One region of the Pantoea sp. Ae19-2 genome, then DNA from elsewhere that is predicted to be linked to it. Evidence: riboswitches for the same ligand, from Rfam matches in the RefSeq annotation. Region 1 holds a riboswitch; the other holds the start of a gene.
What was found. A riboswitch is a leader RNA that binds a small molecule or an ion and turns the genes downstream of it on or off. The one in region 1 is predicted to bind FMN.
Positions count from the first base shown of each region.

Region 2: it holds a riboswitch for FMN, as region 1 does, so the genes downstream of both, ribB (3,4-dihydroxy-2-butanone-4-phosphate synthase) here and ribB (3,4-dihydroxy-2-butanone-4-phosphate synthase) in region 1, are expected to answer to the same signal.

Region 1 is NZ_JBCHWE010000003.1:65,534-74,447, reverse strand. Features, by position in the region: gene tolC (outer membrane channel protein TolC) at 1-775, shown strand, start outside; gene AAIE03_RS22550 (DUF1190 family protein) at 945-1,622, shown strand; gene AAIE03_RS22545 (glutathionylspermidine synthase family protein) at 1,629-2,789, shown strand; gene ygiD (4,5-DOPA-extradiol-dioxygenase) at 2,825-3,613, opposite strand; gene ribB (3,4-dihydroxy-2-butanone-4-phosphate synthase) at 3,792-4,445, opposite strand; FMN riboswitch at 4,540-4,688, opposite strand; gene ubiK (ubiquinone biosynthesis accessory factor UbiK) at 4,811-5,071, shown strand; gene AAIE03_RS22525 (amidohydrolase) at 5,121-6,287, opposite strand; gene AAIE03_RS22520 (MFS transporter) at 6,303-7,637, opposite strand; gene AAIE03_RS22515 (LysR family transcriptional regulator) at 7,816-8,751, shown strand; gene tsr (methyl-accepting chemotaxis protein) at 8,804-8,914, opposite strand, start outside.
Region 2 is NZ_JBCHWE010000001.1:20,385-29,298, forward strand. Features, by position in the region: gene glnE (bifunctional [glutamate--ammonia ligase]-adenylyl-L-tyrosine phosphorylase/[glutamate--ammonia-ligase] adenylyltransferase) at 1-2,573, shown strand, start outside; gene hldE (bifunctional D-glycero-beta-D-manno-heptose-7-phosphate kinase/D-glycero-beta-D-manno-heptose 1-phosphate adenylyltransferase HldE) at 2,644-4,068, shown strand; gene ubiK (ubiquinone biosynthesis accessory factor UbiK) at 4,105-4,437, opposite strand; FMN riboswitch at 4,609-4,757, shown strand; gene ribB (3,4-dihydroxy-2-butanone-4-phosphate synthase) at 4,870-5,526, shown strand; gene ygiD (4,5-DOPA-extradiol-dioxygenase) at 5,710-6,492, shown strand; gene AAIE03_RS00135 (glutathionylspermidine synthase family protein) at 6,531-7,691, opposite strand; gene AAIE03_RS00140 (DUF1190 family protein) at 7,700-8,371, opposite strand; gene tolC (outer membrane channel protein TolC) at 8,514-8,914, opposite strand, start outside.

The DNA of each region.
Region 1 (8,914 bases):
TGCTGAAAAACGCAACCTTAGCCTGCTTCAGGCTCGTCTGAGCCAGGATCTGGCGCGCGAACAAATTCGCCTGGCTGAAGATGGTCATCTGCCGACGCTGAGCCTGAACGCATCCAGCGGCGTCACTAACAGCAGCTACAATGGTTCTAAAACTTCCGGCAATTCTCAGTATGACAACAGCTATAAAGGGCAGAACCAGGTTGGCCTGAGCTTCTCCCTGCCGCTGTACCAGGGTGGCCAGGTTAACTCTCAGGTTAAACAGGCTCAGTACAACTTTGTGGGTGCCAGCGAGCAGCTGGAAAGCGCGCACCGCAGCGTGGTACAGACCGTGCGTTCCTCCTTCAACAACGTGAATGCCTCTATCAGCACCATCAACGCTTATAAACAGGCCGTGGTGTCTGCGCAAAGCTCCCTTGATGCGATGGAAGCCGGTTACTCGGTGGGTACCCGTACTATCGTTGACGTGCTGGATGCGACCACCACGCTGTATAACGCCAAACAGCAACTCTCCAGCGCTCGTTATAACTACCTGATTAACCAGCTGAATATTAAATCAGCGTTGGGTACGTTGAACGAGCAAGATCTGATTGCGCTGAACAATACGCTGGGCAAACCGGTTTCAACCTCTGCGGACAGCGTTGCGCCGGAAAACCCAGAGCAGGATGCCCGCGCTGACGGTTACAACACCGCGCCAGCGACGGCTTCCACTAAGGCAACTCATGCCACTCCGGCTGCGGCCACCAGCGGGAAAAAAGCGAACCCATTCGCTAATTAATCGCCGGAATGCCAACGAAAGGGGCGTATTTTTACGCCCCTTTTTTTCTGTCTCGCGTTTGAACGTAAGGCAACGTAAAGATCTCCTGCCAACAGGCCAACATCGCTTCAATTTCAACCGCTCATCCCCTATCCTTAGCACCAAACCTACTGGGCTCAGGACTGATTAAATGAAACGGACAAAAAATATAAATCATTCATCGTTCCGCAAAAGCTGGAACGCACGCCATTTAACGCCGGTGGCGTTGGCGGTCACCGCCGTCTTTATGCTGGCCGGCTGTGAACAAAGCGACGAAACCGTCTCAATGTACCAAAACGCGGACGACTGCTCGCAGGCAAACCCGAGCAAAAGCGCGGAATGTACCACCGCCTATAATAACGCTCTGAAAGAAGCCGAGCGCACGGCACCGAAGTACGCTTCCCGTGAAGCCTGCGTGGCCGAGTTTGGCGAAGGCCAGTGCCAGCCAGCCCCTGCTCAGGCAAGCCTTGCCGGCGAAAGCCAGGCTCAGGCTCAACCGCAGCAAAGCGGCAGCTTCTGGATGCCGCTGATGGCGGGCTACATGATGGGCCGTCTGATGGGCGGCGGCGCGGGCTTTGCGCAGCAGCCGCTGTTTACCTCAAAAAACCCGGCCAGCCCGGCTTACGGCAAGTACGCCGATGCCAGCGGTAAAAGCTACGGCGCGGCCACCCCTGGCCGGACGACAACCGTTCCGAAAAGCGCGATGGCACCAAAACCTGCGACCACCTCAACGGTGACTCGTGGCGGCTTTGGTGAGTCAGTGGCCAAGCAATCCACCATGCAGCGCAGCAGCGCCACCTCCGGCAGCAGCCGTTCGATGGGCGGCTGATAAATCATGGAAAGAGTTTCTCTCGTTGAACGCCCGGACTGGCGCGAAAAAGCCACGGAATACGGCTTCAATTTTCACACCATGTACGGGGAGCCGTACTGGTGTGAAGACGCCTATTACAAGCTCACGCTGGCTCAGGTTGAACGCCTGGAAGAGGTCACCGCCGAGCTGCATCAAATGTGTCTGCAGGTTGTGGAAAAAGTGGTGGCCAGCGACGAGCTAATGGCCCGTTTCCGCATTCCGAAACACACCTGGGAATTTGTTCGCCAGTCATGGCGCAGCCAGCAGCCCTCCCTTTATTCCCGCCTGGATCTGGCGTGGGATGGCGTGGGTGAACCCAAGCTGCTGGAAAACAATGCCGATACGCCAACGTCGCTGTATGAAGCGGCTTTCTTCCAGTGGATCTGGCTTGAAGATCAGGTGGCTGCGGGCAATCTGCCCGAAGGCGCAGACCAGTTCAACAGCCTGCAGGAAAAGCTGATCGAACGTTTCGCCGAACTCAAGCAGCAGCATGGTTTCAATCTACTGCACTTTGCCTGCTGTCAGGACACGGTAGAAGATCGCGGCACCGTGCAGTATCTGCAGGACTGCGCCGCCGAATCTGACGTCGCCAGTGAGTTCCTGTTTATCGAGGAAATTGGCCTCGGCGAAAAAGGTCAGTTTACCGATCTGCAGGATCAGGTTATCAGTAACCTGTTCAAGCTCTACCCTTGGGAATTCATGCTCCGCGAGATGTTCTCCACCAAGCTGGAAGATGCCGGCGTGCGCTGGCTGGAGCCAGCCTGGAAAAGCATTATCTCCAACAAAGCCCTGCTGCCGATGCTGTGGGAGATGTTCCCGGGCCACCCTAACCTGCTGCCGGCTTATTTCGCCGAGGACAACTTCCCGCCGATGGAAAAATACGTCGTGAAGCCAATCTTCTCCCGCGAAGGCGCCAACGTGAAGATCATCGAGAATGGCCAGGAGATCGCGCGCGTTGACGGGCCGTACGGCGAAGAAGGCATGATCGTCCAGCAGTTCTATCCGCTACCAAAATTCGGCGACAGCTATACGCTGATTGGCAGCTGGCTTATTAACGATCAGCCTGCAGGGATCGGGATTCGTGAGGATCGCGAGCTTATTACGCAGGATCTTTCCCGTTTCTATCCACATATCTTTGTGGAATAGAGCATTAAAAAAGCGCCCATTGGGCGCTTTTCTGTTTATCCTACCACAACCGACAGCATACTCAGCGATCCCATCTCTATGCCGTCGACCGGAATCGTCACCGGCTCTTTGCCGTCCCACGCGCCCAGGACATAAAGCAGCGGCAGGAAATGCTCCGCCGTCGGGTTAGACAGTGAACCGCCTTCATGACTTAGATAGTTCACCAGCGGATGCTCCTCCGCAAGCCCCTTCCAGGTCAGGTTGGCTTTAACATAGTCGTTAAACGACTCAGCCCAGGGGTAAGGTGTATTTTCACCGTGCCAGCGCGCAGTTCTCAGGTTATGCACCACGTTACCGCTCGCCACCAGCATAATGCCCTGGTCACGTAGCGTGGCCAGTTTGCGGCCAGTCTCCAGATGCCAGGCTGCCGGCTTCGTGCTGTCAATGCTCAGCTGCACCATCGGGATATCCGCGTTAGGGTACATCTTGATCAGCACTCCCCACGAGCCGTGGTCAAAGCCCCATGCCTCTTTATCTAACGCCACCGGCGTTGGTGCCAATAATTCAACCAGCTGCTGCGCCAGCTCAGGCGAGCCAGGTGCCGGGTAATGCGTGTCATACAGCGCCTGAGGAAAACCACCAAAGTCGTGAATCGTCTTCGGTGCTTCCATCGCGGTCACGCCCGTTCCACGGGTGAACCAGTGGGCCGACACCACCACAATCGCTTTTGGCCGCGGCAGCGTTTCGCCGAGCTGAGCCCAGGCGCGGGTATAGCGGTTATCTTCCAGCACGTTCATCGGGCTACCGTGGCCAAGGAACAGCGCGGGCATACGTGGGCTTGTCATGATGGTGTCCTTAAATGGCTAAGATTCAATACACACAGATTACGCCCAATTTTTGTGGGAAGAACTCAGATAAGCATGATGATGATCATCAGAAATTTTGAACAGGTCTGAAAAGACGAAAACAGCGAGGCGGGCGTGAAGAACAAAAGCCCGATCGTGCTGACCGGGCTTTACTTTTTTAGCTGGCTTTACGCGCTTGCGCCTGGCGATATTCCACCAAATCTTCGATGGTCACAACCGCCATATTATGTTTGCGTGCAAACTCGATGCACTCCGGCGCACGCGCCATGGTGCCGTCGTCGTTGGTCAGTTCACACAGCACACCCGCAGGTTTGAAACCGGCCAGGGAAACGAGGTCGATAGTGGCTTCGGTGTGGCCGCCGCGAGTTAACACGCCGCCCGGCTGCGCACGCAGCGGGAAAACGTGACCAGGGCGGTGCAGGTCGCTCGGCTTAGCGCCGTCGGCAATAGCTGCACGAACGGTGGTCAGACGGTCGGCTGCGGAAACGCCGGTTGTCACGCCGTGAGCGGCTTCGATGGTCACGGTAAACCCGGTGCCGAAAGCGCTGGTGTTGTTTTCGACCATCATAGGCAGATCGAGCTGTGTACGGCGTTCGTCGGTCAGGCACAGGCAAACAATGCCGCTCCCGTGGCGAATGGTCAGCGCCATTTGCTCCACGGTCATGGTTTCAGCCGGGAAGATCATATCGCCTTCGTTCTCACGATTTTCATCGTCGAGAACCATGGCGCCACGGCCTTCGCGAAGCGCATCAAGAGCACGCTCAACGCGCTCAGTCGGGGTGCCAAATGCAGAAAGTAGCGTCTGATTCATGGTAATAAAAACCTCATTAATATTATGGTTACCAGAATCAGGGCAGTCTTAGGAGCTAAAAAAATAACGCGGGCAGGCCAGGGCCTGACGTGATCGTTACTCTCTCCCATCCGGACTTTAACCGTCGGCCCCGGAATTACACCGGATCTGCTGACCTTCAGGCAAAGCCTGAAGCGCTCGCGGGCTTTCAGCGTTCGCTGATTTACCGCCGGTGGGGAGTTTCGCCCCGCCCTGAGAATAAGCAGGTTCACTATAGCGCTAATCATTTTTGTGGGCAACGATTACACAGGCAACATTTCCAGTTTATCCCCTGGCAATCAGGCATTACAATTAGCCCTATTACTCGCCAGATAATGGAAGCCGCTATGATTGACCCGAAAAAAATTGAACAAATCGCCCGCCAGGTCCATGAGTCAATGCCGAAAGGGATTCGTGAGTTCGGGGATGATGTGGAGAAGAAAGTACGCCAGATCCTGCAGTCTCAGTTAACCCGCCTTGACCTTGTGAGCCGCGAGGAGTTTGACGTGCAAACTCAGGTCCTGCTGCGCACCCGCGAAAAACTGGCTCTGCTGGAGCAGCGACTGACCGAACTGGAAAACCGCGAAGCCCCGAAAGACGCCGAGTAACGCTCCGCCCCCTGACGCTCCCGCAAAGGAAAGCGTCAGGGGGAAATTCTCAGCGTAAAAATGCCTCACTCAACCGAACCCAATATGTAGCCCCCACCGAAATACAGGCATCGTTAAACTGATACAGAGGATGATGCACTGAATAGTCGTCTTTCCCCGTCGCCGTACCCAGCCAGAGATAACACCCCGGCACCTCTTCCAGCATAAAAGAGAAATCCTCGCTGCCCATCATGCTCTTCACGTGCTGAGGATCCGCGACGTTATCCGCGCCGAACGTATCCCGGGCAACCTGAAGCGCGAATGCCGTCTGTGCTTCGTTATTTATCGTCACCGGATAGCCAAAATCCACCTCTATACAGGCCTTCAGGCCAAAACTTTCCGCCTGAGCGTGGACGAGGGTTTCAACCCGTTGTTTGAGCGCCTCACGAACCTCTTTTTTAAAGGCACGCATGTTCAGCTTCAGCACGGCTGTGTGCGGAATAATGTTGTGTGTTGTGCCGCTCTGCAGGCTGCCCACGGTCACCACCGCCGCATCCTGCGGGTCGATATTGCGAGAGACAATAGTTTGCAGCGCCATCACAATAGAGGCTCCGGCAATCGTAGGATCGATACAGTGCTCCGGCATCGAGCCATGCCCACCTTTACCTTCCAGCGTGATGGTCAGGCTGTCAGAAGAGGCCATTAGCGCCCCCGGCTTCGTCACCCACTGACCGGCGGGGATCAGGGGGAAATTATGCAGCCCAAACACCGCGTCGCACGGGAACAGCCTGAACAGACCGTCGTCGATCATCCGCTTAGCACCGCCGATCTTTTCTTCCGAGGGCTGAAAGATCAGATGCAGCGTCCCGTTAAAAGGCTTCTTCTCCGCCAGGTAGCGAGCCGCAGAAAGCAGAATGGCGCAGTGGCCGTCATGCCCGCAGGCATGCATCTTACCTTCCACCTGGCTTGCCCAGGGCAGCCCGGTTTGCTCTTGCATCGGCAGCGCGTCCATATCGGCGCGGATCCCCAATCTTTTACTGCCGCTTCCCACTTTTAGTGTCCCAACCACCCCGGTGCCGCCTAACCCGCGATGTACTTCATAACCCCAGCCGGTCAGCAGTTCAGCAATACGATCGCTGGTGCGGAACTCTTCAAACCCCAGTTCCGGGTTTTGGTGGAAATCACGCCGAAGGGCGATCATCTCTTCTTCACGATCCAGAATCTCTTTAATCAACATAGGTAGCTCCTTGTATTAAGCGTCAGGTTGCGTTTTCCGTTCCCGCCAGACAAGCAGCGCCGCCAGCGAAACGAAAGAGCAAAAAATCAGATACCAGGCCGGCGTCATCGGCTGACCCGTCGCTTTAAGCAACCAGGTCACGTTAAATTGCGCAAAGCCGCCAAATAGGGTGACGCCAACGGCATACACAATGCTGATGCCCGAGGCCCGAACCGTTTTCGGAAATGCTTCGAGCAGCAGCAGGAACAGCACCACCGTGCACACATTCGCCAGCACCTGATCGACAGCGATTAACGCAATAGTGATCCACAGCGGCATACCGTTCAAAATCGACGCGAAGATTGGCCAAACCAACAAGAGTGAAACGGCAAAGCAGAACGTCATGATCGGCTTACGTCTGGGCAGCCTGTCCGCCAACTTTCCTGCGAAAAAAGGGATCAGGAGCGTCATCAGCGCCGCCGTCAGGCTTATCCAATAGGAGGTCGCCGCCGGCATGTGCAGCGTGTTCACCATGTATGCAGGCATGTAATAAATGATGATGTAGAACGTTGTCGTGCCTTTCATTATCAGCAAAATGCCCAACAGCAGAGCCCGACGATGCTCCCGCCAGAGGATTTTGGCCGAGTTCTCCTTTTGGGGAGTCGCTTCAGTATGATGCGTTTCCGGCAAATGGCGCCGGATGTACATCCCAATGGGCATGATCGCCAGACCCAGAATAAAGGGCACGCGCCAGCCCCAATCGTACAGGGCCTCTTCGCTGAGGTAGTGGCTCAATCCTGCTCCCATTGCCGCCCCAAAAAGTGCCGCGCCGCCCTGGCTGGTCATCTGCCAGCTCACGCGCTGCCCGCGCCGGGATTTATCTCCGGCCTCCATCAGCCAGCTGGTTGCCGCGCCGATTTCGCCCCCGGCGGAAAAACCTTGCAGCAGGCGGCCAGCAATCAACACGATGGGCCCCAGTATTCCGACCTGGCTGTAAGTCGGCGCAAACGCCACCAGCATCACGCCAAGGGCCATCAGTCCGAGGATCAACGTCATCCCGGAACGGCGGCCATGCTTATCCGCATAGTTACCCAGCACCAGGCTGCCCAATGGGCGCATCACAAAACCGACGCCAAAGGTCGCTACCGCCAGCAGCAGCGAAACATAGTCATTACTGGAGGGAAAAAAAAGGTGGCCAATGATCACTGAAAAGAAGCTATAAACCGCAAAATCATAGATTTCTAATCCGTTACCCAATGTTACCGCCACCAGAGACTTAGCGCTGGTTCGCTCTTCCAGAGGACGGCTTTGAGGCGGCATCGCGGCGATCAACCCGCTAGCCGCTGAGGCAATACTTGCAGATGATTTCATGCTCACTTCCTTCTCATTATTTTTTGCATGTCGGGCTGTGACTTCTGAGGGTGATTCGACTATCTGCATAAAAAAAGAACATCGCAAACATAAAAATTAGTTATGGCTTTGGTTATATTCTTCGTATCCTGAAAGTGCATTTTTTGCACTATGGCGAAAGCCGATGGCGGAGTGACAAATGAAAATCAAAATAAATCAATTAGATGTATTACTAGAAGTTGCCGCACAGGGCAGCATAGGCAAGGCTGCCCGGGCGCTGCATCTCACTCAACCCGCTATTTCCAAAACCATTCAGGAGCTGGAGACGGAAATCGGCATGCCAATTTTGCAACGCTCATCACGGGGCGTGACGCTAAATGAGTACGGGCAAGTGCTGTTGCGCCATGCCAGGGATATCGATCGCTCGTTACATCAGGCGCGGGATGAAATCGATAATCTGCTCGGAAAAGCCATGCGTCAGCTGCGCATTGGATTTACCTCCGCCGCCTCTTACGGTCCCTTTAGCACCACAATGAGCCAGTACCAGAGCCGCTTTCCCGGCGTGAAGTTAATCGCCATGGAAGGCAGGCCGCTCCAGATTCTGGATGCGCTCGCTAATCAGCGGCTGGATATGGCGGTGATGACCAGTGCCAGCGGAACGCCCATCGGCACGTTTTACCAGGAAACGCTCTACGCCCTCAGCAACACCATTATTGCCGGCGAGCATCATCCCGTCACCCACACCACCACGCTGAAAAGCCTGATGCAATTTCCCTGGCTGGACTGGGATGAGCCGGGAGAGCACTCTATTCTGGGCCAGGTCTTCCGCCGCTATAACCTGCCGCTACCGCCGACGATTGTGCACTGCTCCTCGCCGTGGATTATGGCGCGCATGATGGAACAGGCGCCCATTGTTAGCATGTGGACTTCGGTCAGGCTTCGCTTTCCTGGCTATGAAAAAAACCTTCGGCCACTGACGCTTAAAGAAGTGCTGCCGGCAACCAGCGTGAACATCGTTTGCCCCAGTATAGGGCGGCTGTCCACCGCAGGGACGACCTTTATGGAAATGCTGAGGATCAATTCGCGCGACTGGCTTCAGGACAGCGACGCGCTGGAAATGGTAGCGAGGATATAAAAAAGGCGGACAGCATTGAGCTACCCGCCTTGTTGTTCCTATACAGCTCGAATCAGAAGGTTTCCCAGTTATCGTCAGACGTAGCAGCCACGGCTTTACGCGGGGCAGTCGTCGTCGCGACAGCCTTCGGCGCAGCGGCCTGGGCTTTGGCCTGGCGTTCCTG
Region 2 (8,914 bases), on a different contig from region 1:
GTCGCATGCTGGTTCGCATTGCCTGGATGCAGTGCTTGCAGCTTGCCACGACAGAGCAGACGCTACAGCAGCTGAGCGTATTAGCCGAGGTGCTGATCGACGCCGCGCGCCACTGGGTTTATCAGGACTGCTGTCGCGAATTCGGCACGCCCTGCAATGCCGCGGGTGAACCACAGCCGCTGCTGATCCTCGGAATGGGCAAGCTGGGCGGCGGCGAGCTGAATTTCTCCTCCGATATCGATCTGATTTTTGCCTGGCCGGAAAACGGCACCACGCGCGGCGGTCGCCGCGAACTCGACAATGCGCAGTTTTTTACCCGCATGGGCCAGCGCCTGATCAAAGTACTCGATCAGCCCACGGCCGACGGCTTTGTTTACCGGGTCGATATGCGCCTGCGCCCGTTTGGCGACAGCGGGCCGCTGGTCATGAGCTTTGCCGCCCTGGAAGATTATTACCAGGAGCAGGGCCGCGACTGGGAGCGCTACGCCATGGTGAAGGCGCGGCTGATGGGCGATGAGCAGGATCGCTGGAGCCAGGAACTGCAGCAGATGCTGCGGCCCTTTGTTTATCGCCGCTACATCGATTTCAGCGTCATCCAGTCGTTACGCAATATGAAAGCGATGATCGCGCGTGAAGTGCGTCGCCGCGGGCTGAAAAACAACATCAAGCTGGGCGCGGGCGGGATTCGCGAAACAGAATTTATCGTGCAGGTTTTTCAGTTGATTCGTGGCGGACGTGAGCGCTCGCTTCAGCTCCGGGCCTTGATACCTACGCTGTCTGCTATTGAATCTCTGGCCTTACTGCCACCCGAGCAGGTTGCGGCATTGCGCGCGGCTTATCTGTTTCTGCGTCGGCTGGAAAACCTGTTGCAAAGTCTGGCGGACGAACAAACGCAAACGCTGCCGGAAGAGGCGTTACCCCGCGCCCGGCTGGCGTGGGCGATGGGCTGTGATGACTGGGCTGCGCTGAGCGCCCGGCTGGAAACGCATATGGCCGCCGTGCGTGCCATCTTCGATGAGTTAATCGGTGAGGATACGCCGGATGTGGGCGATCGCCCCGAACTGGCCGACTTTAACATGCTGTGGCACGACAGCCTGGAAGACACTGAGCTGGCCCCGCTGGTGCCACAACTGGATACCACGCAGTGTCATGCTCTCAATCAGGCGCTGGAAGCGTTTCGCCAGGATATCGGTCACCGCACTATCGGCCCGCGCGGCCGTCAGGCGCTGGATCAGCTGATGCCTCAACTGCTGAGTGAAGTCTGTTCACGCAGCGATGCCGCGGTGACCTTCAGCCGCCTGGCGCCGTTGCTGCTGAGCGTTCTGACCCGCAGTACCTACCTTGAGCTGCTCACCGAGTATCACGGCGCGTTGCGTCACCTGATTCGTCTTTGCGCAGCCTCACCGATGGTGGCCAGCCAGCTGGCACGTTATCCGCTGTTACTGGATGAGCTGCTTGATCCCGCCACGCTCTATCAGCCAACCGCTACGGATGCCTACCGGGATGAGCTGCGTCAGTACCTGATGCGCATTCCTGCGGATGATGAAGAGCAGCAGCTTGAAGCATTACGCCAGTTTAAACAGGCACAGTTATTACGCATCGCGGCGGCGGATATTGCGGGAACGCTGCCGGTGATGAAAGTGAGCGATCACTTAACCTGGCTGGCCGAGGCCATTATCGAATCGGTGGTGCAGCAGGCGTGGAATATGATGGTGCAGCGCTATGGCCGACCGTCACACCTTGTGCATGAACACGAACGGGGCTTCACGGTATTGGGCTATGGCAAGCTGGGAGGATGGGAACTGGGCTACAGCTCCGATCTCGATCTGGTTTTCCTGCATGACTGCCCGATGGAAGCCGTCACGCAGGGCGAGCGCAGCATAGACGGACGGCAGTTTTACCTGCGGCTGGCGCAGCGCATCATGCATCTGTTCAGCACCCGTACGTCGTCCGGCATTTTGTACGAAGTGGATGCGCGACTGCGGCCTTCGGGCGCGGCTGGCATGCTGGTCAGTACTTTTGAAGCCTTCGACGACTATCAGCGCAACGAAGCCTGGACGTGGGAGCATCAGGCGCTGGTCCGCGCCCGCGTGGTGTTCGGTGAGCCCGATCTGAGCGCGCGTTTTAGCGCCATTCGCCGTGCGATCCTCTGTCTGCCGCGCGATGCGGCAGCGTTGCAAACGGAAGTCAGAGAGATGCGTGACAAAATGCGCGCGCACCTGAGCAACAAGCACAAGGGCCGCTGGGAGATCAAAACAGACGAAGGCGGCATTACGGATATTGAATTCATCGCCCAGTACCTGGTGCTGCGCTATGCGGCGGAGCAGCCCGACCTGACGCGCTGGTCAGACAATGTGCGGATTTTTGAACGGATGGCAATCCACCACAAAATGTCTGACGAGGAAGCGGCAGCGCTCACGCATGCTTATGTCACGCTGCGCGATGCGCTGCATCATCTGGCGCTTCAGGAGCAGCCCGGGCATGTTGAACCTGACGCCTTTGCGCAGGAAAAAGAGTCGGTGAACACCAGCTGGCAGCGATGGCTACAGTCACCACACTCTCTCACGGCGTGATGCTGATAGCACCTGTCGCAACTGTGTTATCATCCGCGCACTATTTTGAATGCAGTCTGGAGTGTCTGGAATGAAAGTTACTTTGCCCGCGTTCGGCCAGGCCTCGGTGCTGGTCGTTGGCGATGTCATGTTGGATCGTTACTGGTACGGCCCCACCAGCCGTATTTCGCCTGAAGCGCCGGTGCCGGTGGTCAAGGTGGAAACCGTTGAAGAACGCCCAGGCGGCGCCGCTAACGTGGCAATGAACATTGCTGCGCTGGGGGCGGGTTCCCGTCTGATCGGACTGACCGGGGAAGACGATGCGGCTCAGGTACTGAGTAAAACGCTGAAGGATGTTCGTGTTGACTGCGATTTTGTCACCTTAAAAAGCCATCCCACCATTACCAAACTGCGTGTCCTCTCTCGCAACCAACAGCTCATCCGTCTGGACTTCGAAGAGGGATTTGAGCAGGTGGACGCCGCTCCGATGCACGAAAAAATGCGCCAGTCACTGTCCCGTAGCGGTGCGGTGGTGCTGTCGGATTACGGCAAAGGCGCACTGGACAGTGTTCAGCAGATGATCGCGCTGGCACGCGAGGCGAATGTACCGGTGCTGATCGATCCTAAAGGCACGGATTTTGCGCGCTACCGCGGGGCGACGCTGCTGACGCCCAACCTGTCTGAGTTCGAAGCCGTGGTGGGCAAATGCAAGACAGAGAATGAGATTGTGGAACGTGGCATGAAGCTGATCGCCGACTGCGACCTTTCCGCCCTGCTGGTCACGCGGTCTGAAAACGGCATGTCGCTGCTGCAGCCGGGTAAAGCGCCCCTGCATTTGCCGACCCAGGCGCAGGAAGTGTTTGACGTGACCGGCGCCGGGGATACCGTCATTGGCGTGCTGGCCGCTGCTTTAGCCGCAGGGGATTCGCTGGAAGAAGCCTGTTTTCTGGCTAACGCCGCTGCAGGCGTGGTTGTTGGGAAGTTGGGGACATCAACCGTCAGCATCGTGGAGCTGGAAAACGCCATTCGTGCGCGTCCAGAGCGCGGTTTTGGCATCATGACTGAATCCGAGCTGAAAGAGGCCGTCGCCATGGCGCGTCAGCGCGGCGAAAAAGTGGTGATGACCAACGGCGTCTTCGACATTCTGCATGCCGGCCATGTTTCCTACCTTGCCAACGCGCGCAAGCTGGGCGATCGCCTGATTGTCGCGGTAAACAGCGATGCGTCCACCAAACGCCTCAAAGGCGACAGCCGTCCGGTGAACCCGCAGGAAAACCGTATGATCGTGCTGGGTGCGCTGGAAGCGGTAGACTGGGTCGTGCTGTTTGAAGAAGACACGCCACAGCGCTTAATCGCCAGCGTATTGCCCGATCTGTTGGTAAAAGGCGGGGATTACAAACCGGAAGATATCGCGGGCAGCCAGGAAGTCTGGGCCAATGGCGGTGACGTGCGGGTGCTGAACTTTGAAGATGGCATCTCGACCACCAATATCATCAAAACCATTCGCGGCGACTGAGTCATGGCGGCGGGAGCACGGGCTCCCGCCCGCCCTTTATTTAGCCGGTTTGTCAGCAGGATGTGCGGCTGGCACGATGGCCGGTGCCGGGCCAGGTGTGCTGGTGGCAGCGGGCTCGGCAGACGCTGAACTCTTGCTTTCCAGCTGAGCGAGACGCTGTTCCAGCGCCGCCAGTTTTTCACGCGTACGCAGTAAAACCTGAGTCTGGACATCAAACTCTTCACGGTTGACCAGATCCATGCGGGTCATTTGTGCCTGCAGCGTCTGCCGGATTTTCTTCTCGACATCATCGCCAAATTCACGAACTCCCTTCGGCAGCGCGTCATGAACCTGACGGGCCATTTGTTCAATTTTTTTCGTGTCGATCATGATGGTTTCCTGGTTACGGGTTGCTATGGCAGCATTGTACCAACGCTAGAGTCACTTAAGTGTAATGCCTGAATTGAAAAGGTTAAACCTGAAATCCTTAGCGCAAAAAATGCTAAAGCAATAATGGCTTTGTGGATTGCCGCCCCGAATAGGAAGCGTTATAGTTAAAACGCTTATTCTCAGGGCGGGGCGAAATTCCCCACCGGCGGTAAATCAGCCCAGGCTGACAGCCCGCGAGCGCTTCACTGTGATGGTGAAGGTCAGCAGATCCGGTGAAATTCCGGGGCCGACGGTTAAAGTCCGGATGGGAGAGGGTAACGACATCTGTCAGGCATTATGTCTGTTTTGCGTCATTGCTACGTCTATACACGGCGTCACTCCTAAGCTTGCCCTGATTCTGGTAACCCAATACATTTAAAAGGTTTTATTACCATGAATCAGACTCTACTTTCTGAATTTGGCACGCCGAAACAGCGTGTAGAACGTGCTATCGCCGCACTCCGTGAAGGACGCGGTGTGATGGTGCTCGACGATGAAGATCGTGAAAACGAAGGCGATATGATTTTCGCTGCCGAAACCATGACCGTCGAGCAGATGGCTCTCACCATTCGCCACGGCAGCGGTATCGTATGCCTCTGCCTGACCGAAGAACGCCGCCAGCAGCTGGCATTACCGATGATGGTGGAAAACAACACCAGCGCCTATGGCACAGGGTTTACCGTGACCATCGAAGCGGCGAAGGGCGTCACCACCGGCGTATCCGCGCAGGATCGCATCACTACCATTCGCACGGCGATTGCCGATAACGCCAAACCCGAAGATCTGAACCGTCCGGGCCACGTTTTTCCCCTGCGTGCCCATGATGGTGGTGTTCTGACCCGCGGCGGTCATACTGAAGCGACCATCGATCTGGTCACGCTGGCGGGCTTTAAACCTGCAGGCGTCCTGTGTGAACTGACCAACGACGACGGCTCTATGGCGCATGCGCCTGAAGTGATCCTGTTCGCTAAACAGCATGCGATGCCGGTCGTGACGATCGAAGATCTGGTTGCCTATCGTCGCGAGCACGAAACGCGTCAGGCCAGCTAAGCGGCTTACTGTCAGGCCAGAAATACTGGCCTGATTGCTTTACCTCTTCCCCCATCCATCCTGCTTATCTGACCCATCTCTTTCGTTCAAATTTCCTGACAGAGAACATCATGCTTATCCGCGTGATAACCCCTGCAAACAGCGTATCGTAGTGCTCATAGAGTGAACACATTAAGGATCGCTATGAGCCAGTTACGTATGCCAGCACTGTTTTTGGGACACGGCAGCCCGATGAATGCGTTAGAAGAAAACCGTTACACCGAAGCCTGGCGTAAAGCCGGTGCCACGCTGCCACGACCGCGGGCCATCCTGGCCATTTCGGCTCACTGGTATACCCAGGGAACGGCGGTCACAGCGATGGAAAACCCGCGCACCATTCATGACTTTGGCGGTTTTCCGCAGGCGCTTTTTGATACCCGCTATCCCGCACCGGGTTCGCCTGAACTGGCAAATGAAATTGTTGAGATTTTATCGCCCGTGCCGGTTCATCAGGATCATGCATGGGGATTCGATCACGGCTCGTGGGGCGTACTCATTAAAATGTATCCTGAGGCGGATATTCCGGTCGTCCAGCTTAGTATCGACAGCGGTAAGCCTGCGGCCTGGCATTTTGAAATAGGGCAAAAACTGTCTGCCTTGCGCGATCGCGGCGTGATGATCGTCGCCAGCGGCAATGTGGTACACAACCTGCGTAAGGTGCTGTGGGGCGGCGGAAACGCTTATGACTGGGCGACCGGATTCAACAACTATGTGCGCGATAATCTGGCGGTTGACGCCGGAGCAGATTCTCATCCGTTGGTGAATTTTATGCAGCATCCGGATGCTGCACTCGCCAATCCCACGCCGGAGCACTTCCTGCCGTTGCTGTACGTGCTGGGGTCCCGTCAGCCAGGTGAGGCCGTAACCGTACCTGTTGAAGGTATGGAAATGGGCGCAATCAGTATGCTGTCGGTACAGGTCGGCTAGCGGGAAACCAGGCCAGCGTACTGGCCTGGAGGAAAGCGCTACTCAATAAACGCGTGCGGATAGAAACGCGAAAGATCCTGGGTGATCAGGTCGCGATCTTCGCGCAGGCCGATGCCCGCAGGCTGATCGTCAATCAACCAGCTACCAATCAGGGTATAGCTGTCGCCAAATTTCGGCAGCGGATGGAACTGCTGGACGATCATGCCTTCTTCGCCGTAAGGACCGTCCACACGGGCGATCTCTTTGCCGTTTTCCACAATACGAATGTTGGCCCCTTCGCGCGAGAACAGTGGCTTAACTACGTATTTCTCCATCGGTGGCACATCGTCTTCGGCAAACCAGGCGGGCAACAGGTTAGGGTGATTAGGGAACATCTCCCACAGCAGAGGCAGCAACGCTTTGTTTGACAGGATGCTCTTCCATGCCGGCTCCAGCCAGCGTACGCCCGCATCGGCCAGTTTGGTAGAAAACATCTCGCGCAGCATGAATTCCCACGGATAAAGCTTGAACAGATTACTGATGACCTGATCCTGGGCGTCAGTAAACTGGCCCTTTTCCCCCAGCCCTATCTCATCAATGTAGAGAAATTCGCTCGGCAGTCCGGCTTCCGTGGCGCAGTCCTGCAAGTATTGCACCGTCCCACGATCTTCATCGGTATCACGACAGCAGGCGAAATGCAGCCAGTTAAACCCCTGTTGCTGATGAAGCACCGTAAAGCGTTCAATGAGTTTCTCTTGCAGGCTGTTGAATTGATCGCTGCCCTGCGGCAGCTGACCGGCATTGAGCTGGTCTTCGAGCCACAGCCACTGGAAAAACGCCGCCTCATACAGCGACGTCGGCGTGTCGGCGTTGTTCTCCAGCAGTTTGGCATCGCTTTTGCCGTCCCATGCGAGGTCGAGACGCGAATAAAGCGAGGGCTGACGCTGTTGCCATGAATCACGCACGAAGTCCCAGGTATGCTTAGGAATGCGAAATTTGGTGAGCAGCGCTTCGCTGTTCACCACTTTTTCCACGACCTGCAGGCACATCTGATGAAGCTCGGCGGTGACGTCCTCAAGATAATCAATCTGCGCCAGCGTGAACTGATAGTAAGCCTCTTCACACCAGTAGGGCTCACCGTGCATGGTGTGAAAACGAAAACCAAACTCCGTGGCTTTTTCCCGCCAGCCCGGGCGCTCTGAAATCGCGATGCGTTGCATAAGCGGGGTTAGCCTCCCAGCGAACGGCTGGAGGTGCCGGACGCGCTGCTGCTACGCTGCATGCTGTTTTGCTTCGCGACCGTTTCACCAAAGCCACCCCGCGTAATCGTTGAGGTGGTGGTCGGTTTAGGCGCCATGGCGGTTTTAGGAACCGTCATGGTTTTACCGGAGGTGGCGTTACCATAGTTACGGCCGGACGCATCAACGAACTGACCGTTAGCCGGGCTGTTTGGCGTTTTAGGTGAGAACAGCGGCTGCTGCGCAAAACCCGCGCCGCCGCCCATCATGCGGCCCATCATATAGCCCGCCATCAGCGGCATCCAGAAGCTGCCGCTTTGCTGCGACTCGGCATTAGTGCTGCCCACGCCAGCCTGTGCAGGCGCCTGCTGACACTGGTTTTCACCAAATTCTGCCACGCAGTCTTCACGTGTGGCGTATTTCGGTGCGGTGCGTTCCGCTTCCTTTTTGGCGTTGTTAAACGCGGTGGTGCATTGCGCACTCTGGCCGGGATTGGCTTTCGTACAATCATCGGCGTTCTGATAGAGCGAGACGGTTTCGTCGTTTTGTTCACAGCCTGCCAGCATAAATACCGCTGATACAGCGATAGCAACAGGCGTTAAGTGTCTTGCTTGCCAGCTCTTACGAAAGGCGGCATAGCGGATCGTTTTAGTCCGTTTCATTATAAATATCCTGTGCCCAAAGGTAGCGCATAGAATAGGGGATGAGTGGCGAGAAATGAAGCTAACGGCCAGGCAGGACGGGGATCTTTACTTAGTTATACGTTTTTAAGAGAAGCGGGCCGCAAAGCGGCCCGCAGGGCGATCAGTTAGCGAAAGGGTTACGGCTGCTTTTATGGGCGGCCGGGCGCACTGGCGCCGTCGCGGTTTCAGAAGAACTCGCGATGTGATCTTCACCCAGTACCTGCTGAACGTTCTGGGGCTGAACGGTTTCCGGTGAGGTGGAGATCTCTTTGCCTAACTGGCTGTTGAGAATGCCCAGACTCTGCTCGTTCAGCGTGCCCAGCGCATAGCTGATATTTAGCTGATTAATCAGATAGCTGTAACGTGCATCGGACAACTGCTGTTTCGCGTTATACAGGGTTGAGGTGGCGTTCAACACGTCAACGATGGTACGCGTACCGACCTGATAACCGGCTTCCATGGCGTCTAATGAACTCTGCGCAGAGACCACGGCTTGCTTGTACGCCGCAATGCTGCTCGCGG